2 regions of the Gordonia sp. ALPHA1B1 genome follow, and region 2 is predicted to be linked to the other one. Evidence: predicted binding sites of a transcription regulator. Region 2 holds the regulator's gene; the other holds the start of a gene.
The links. The regulator LexA, encoded in region 2, represses DNA repair genes until DNA is damaged. The targets are predictions, from matches to a motif close to CGAACANNTGTTCG.
Positions count from the first base shown of each region.

Region 1: the regulator LexA is predicted to act here: its motif matches at 1,447-1,460, upstream of FFS52_RS23030 (HNH endonuclease signature motif containing protein).

Region 1 is NZ_SCOC01000067.1:4,679-7,143, reverse strand. It holds gene FFS52_RS23030 (HNH endonuclease signature motif containing protein) at 1-1,276, opposite strand, end outside; partial or broken gene FFS52_RS23025 (IS481 family transposase) at 1,525-2,465, opposite strand, start outside.
Region 2 is NZ_SCOC01000003.1:41,292-43,756, reverse strand. It holds gene FFS52_RS02565 (LysM peptidoglycan-binding domain-containing protein) at 1-379, opposite strand, end outside; gene lexA (transcriptional repressor LexA) at 604-1,308, shown strand; gene FFS52_RS02555 (putative PEP-binding protein) at 1,286-2,465, opposite strand, start outside.

The sequences.
Region 1 (2,465 bases), on a different contig from region 2:
GCGGTTTGAGGTTGCGCGCATCGGTCGGGCCACCGCGACGCGGGTCGGTGTGATCGAAGGGTTCGGTGTGGTCGAGATCGATCTGCCAGACCGGGGCGTTGCAGCCCGGGAAGGTGCAGCACAGTTCGCCGGCACGCACCAGGGCCTGCAGCTTCTTCGACGGGGTGTACCGCGTTGTCGAACTGTCTGCGTCTGGAGCCGGTGAACCGTCGGGTCCGGTAGGAGCGGGGTGGATGTAGGTGCGGCGCGCTTCGGCGAGCAGCTGCCGGGCGGTGTCGGCGTCGATGATGCCGTGGCGGTCGAGGAAGGCGGGATCGTTGTCGAGACCGATCAGGGTCGACAGGTTCACCACGATGTGAAACGTCGCGCGCGGCGCAGCCGAATCCGACGCCGAGGCGGCCGGCTCAGCCGGGTCATCGACAACGACGTCGGCTGACGGGTCGACGATGGTGTCCGCCTCCGTCATCGCAGCAGTTGGTGCAGGCGGCTCGACGGTCCCCACTGTCGCTGCGTCGGAGTCTGTTGCTGTGTCGGGTTCGGTTGCGGCAGGTCGGCAGTCGTCGCATAGGCACGTGATGGCGGCTTCACCGCGAGCGAGCGCTTTCATAGCATCGACCCTGCGGTTGGCCAACTTTCGCGGGTCACCGGCGTGGACCGCGGTGGCCATCGCTGTCAGGCGGGCGTCGAACTCGGCGGCATCAGCGTTGGGAAGCGTGCCGGAGATCCGGGACTGCCCGGGTGTGAAGCGGTCGGGGGTGATGGTCACCTTGCGGTCGGACTTCACCCGCTCCTTGCGTCGACGGACCGCGTCGGGCGCCCACTTGGCGACGATGGAATCGACCATGGCGGTGAACCGCGCCGTCGACATCGGTGCGCGGGCGAAGATCGCCTCGGCGAGATGGGCGTCCACGGTCTGCATCTCTTCGTCGTCGGTGATGAGATCGGTGCGCTTGAGCGCGATGAGGAAGCGCCGCTTGTCGATTCGACCACACGCGAGTGCGTGTCCGGTGAAGGAGAGTCGGTAGCGCAGTGCGTCGCCGGCCTCGATGAGATCTTTCGCCTCGGCCGGTGTCACGGTGAGGGTGGCGCCGACTTCGGCGATGGCCTGTTCGAGACCGTTGGGCCCGAACTGCTCGTAGGGGTTCTCGCCCGCGGCCACTCGCGCGGACAGGTGCTCGAAGGCTTCGAGGGAGTCGAGTTCGCCGCTGTGCGTCTCGGCGCGCCGCTGGGCGTAGTCCATTTCGCGTTCATCGTGAATGAGGCTGGCCACGACCATCATTCGGTGCGCGGACGCTGCTGCCAAGCCGGCGCAGTGGTTGAGGACCTCGACGAGTTCTGAAGCGGAGAGTTCATGGTCGGGACGAAAGCGCGGCTCGACCGACTCCTGTGGTGGGTCCACCGATGTGGATCCGGCCCCCGCCCCCGATGACATACCTCCACAATACTCGAATATATGTTCGAGTCAAGGGTCTGATCTCGGGATCTCCCGGTGTGATGTATCGGGTCTTCGGTGACAGTTCTGAATCAGGACTTCGGTGACAGTTGGTGTGTCAGGACTTCGGTGACGGTCCGGTCTTCTTGGTGGGACGTGGGCCGCGCGGTCGGCTGTTGCCGACGTAGGTGATGCCGGGAGCGGGCCGGGGGTGTTCGACAATGACTTCTTGTTCGGTGCTGGCGATGACGATTACGTCCTCGTCGATGCCGACGAGGACCTGGTCGAAGGCGTGGTCCACATCGACCATGTAGGTGACTGAGTCCACGCTGATGGTGCCGGAAGTGCTGACAGTTCGTACCAGGACGCCCTCGGGCAGATCGGCGGGTGGGCGCGGCGCCGGCCGCGGGCGCGGTGTAGGTCGGTCGAACACTGACCCACCGGCTATCGGGTGTGGCGCATCGGCTTTCGGTGTGGCTTGCCACGCGGCCAGTGGTGTGACCCGCCCCGGCAGGCCCTGGTGAGGCCGTTGGGTGTTGTAGATGTGATCGAACGCGTCAACCTGGGCCTGCAACTCGGCCAGGGTGTCAGCCAATGGCTGCTTGTCCAGATACCGGAACAGCGTCTGATGGAATCGCTCGTTCTTTCCCTGCGTGGTCGGCTTGTAGGGCTTGCCGGTGATCGTTTCCACCCCGAGCACGCGGACGTGCTCGACGAGCTGGCCGAGACGTCCGCGCCGGGAGGGGTTGAGCGCGGGCCCATTGTCGGTGAGGAGTCGTTGAGGTACTCCGTGGGCGCTCACTGCTTTGTCGAACACGGCGATCGCAGCCTCAGCGGTTTCACCGTCGGCCACATGTGAGCCCACGGCGTAGCGCGAGTGATCGTCGATGAGCTGCAGGATGACGCACCTGCGGCCACCGGTCAGGACGTACTCGGTGCCATCGAGTTGCCAGCACGCATTCGGCGCCGGGTAGACGAACCGCCGCCACGCCGAGCGGGGCTTCTTCTTCGGCTCACGGCGAGCGACACCGGC
Region 2 (2,465 bases):
CCTCGGCACTCACGGCGGACGGGGTCAGCGAGTCCGAGTAGTTCTGGCCCACGACACCGAACACCCACACGACGAACGCCAGCCCGACGCCGGCGAGGAGCGCGACCGCGGTGCGGCGGCGGCGACGGAACACCGCCGCGTCGGGTCCGACCGGGCCACGCCCGCGCACCCCGACCGGAGAGCCACAGTGGGTGCCGCCCACCCGTGGGGTCACCGGCGACGCACCCCGCGGTCGGGTGCCGGCCGGCCGGTTGTCTACCGGGCGGCCGCCGTCGGACAGCGGGGCGCGCGTCCGGACCCGATCGGCGCGGTCGGTGGGGGGCCGGACAGCGTCGGGACGGTCGGTGCGGACGGGAGCGACGAGAGTGGCGGTGCGCATGGTGCCCTCCGGTGTTCTGGTGTCTGGATCGTGCGGGGTGTGGCGGTCGGTGTTCGAACATCGATCAGATGTTCGATGCACTGATGTTCGAATTTGTAGCACGACGTCCCGACAAAGTCTCGCGACACATCGAACAAATGTTTGAGGTGCCGGTCGCACTCCGCTAGGCTCGGACCCGGCGCAAGCCATCTACCAGCACGTTCCGAAGACGAGAGGAACCGAACATGAGTGACACCGGCGATAGGCGCGGCCGAGCGCGGGGCGCCGACGACGAGGCCCCGTTCGACGCCGCCGCCGCCGAGGCCTCACTCACCCCGCGACAGGCCGGGGTCCTGGAGGTGATCCGCCGCTCGGTGCGCGAGCGCGGTTATCCGCCGAGCATCCGGGAGATCGGCGACGAGGTCGGCCTGGCCTCGACGTCGTCGGTGGCCCATCAGTTGCGGACGCTGGAACGCAAGGGGCTGCTCAAGCGCGACGCGAACCGTCCCCGTGCGGTCAACATCGCCCCGAGTGACACCCCGTCGCCGGACACCCCGTCGGCCGGTCAGCTGCCCGAGCCGACCTTCGTGCCGGTTCTCGGCCGAATCGCGGCCGGCGGTCCGATCCTGGCCGAGGAGGCCGTCGAGGACGTCTTCCCGCTGCCCCGTGAGCTGGTCGGCGAGGGATCTCTCTTCCTGTTGCGCGTCGTCGGCGAGTCGATGATCGACGCCGCGATCTGCGACGGCGACTGGGTCGTGGTCCGGCAGCAGAACGTCGCCGACAACGGCGACATCGTCGCGGCCATGATCGACGGCGAGGCCACCGTGAAGACCTTCAAGCGTCAGGGCCCCAACGTCTGGCTCATGCCGCACAACGAACTGTTCGATCCGATCCCGGGCAACGATGCCGTCATCCTCGGCAAGGTCGTCACCGTGATGCGGCGAGTCTGACCTCTCCACCGACCGAACCGTCGAGCACCGCCGCGGCAGCCTCGCGCGCCGCGGCGGGATCCGAGGTGGCCAGGGCAGCCTCGGCGGCGGCCCGGCAGTCCGGTGCGGACACCTCGCCGAGCCGGGCCCCCACGGCCGCGGCAGCAGCCGGCGCGCTGGACAGCGAGGTGACCCCGAGACCGACGAGCACGCAGGCGAGGTTCGGATCGGCGGCGGCCTCGCCGCACACCCCGACCGGCTTTCCCTGACGTGCACCCGCTGCCGCGACACCCGCGATGAGGCTCAACACGGCCGGTTGCCACGGGTCGGTCAGTCCGGCGAGATCGGCCGACATCCGGTCGGCCGCCATCGTGTACTGGGTCAGATCGTTGGTGCCGATGGATACGAAGTCCACCTCGGCGAGGACGGCTTCGGCCAGGATCGCCGCCGCGGGCACCTCGATCATCACCCCGGCGACCAGACCACGGCCGCGGACCTCGGCGGCGAAGGTGCGCGCCTCCGCCGGCGAGGCGATCATCGGCGCCATGACCCACGGCGCGACGGCCGACCCCGACGCGGCCTGCGCGATCGCGTCGAGCTGATGCGCGCGGATCTCGGGGTGCGCCAGCGCGATCCGATCGCCCCGCACGCCGAGCGCTGGGTTCGATTCGTCGGGATGGGTCACGAACCGGAGCGGTTTGTCGGACCCGGCGTCGAGGGTGCGGATGACCACCTTCTGCCCGTCGAACGCATCGAGCACCTCCCGGTAGATCGCGGCCTGCTCGTCCACCGACGGTTCGTCGGCACGCTCGAGGAACGCGAGTTCGGTGCGGAAGAGCCCGACGCCCTCGACGGGGTACCCGGCCGCGGCGCGTGCCGACGATCCGTCGGCGACGTTGGCGAGCACCGCCACGGCCACCCCGTCGGCGGTCTGCCCCGGACCGGTCCAGCCGGCGACGAGTGCGGCATGCCGCCGATCCTCGTCGACGCGAGCCCGGGCCGCCTCCGCATCGGGCTCCACCTCGATTCGCCCGGTGCTGCCGTCGACGAGAACGGTTGTGCCGGGCTCGATCTCGTCCAGGTCGGCCACCGCCACCACGCACGGGATCCCCAGCTGGCGCGCGATGATCGCGGTGTGGCTGGTCGGTCCGCCGAGGCGGGTGACGAGGGCGATGGTG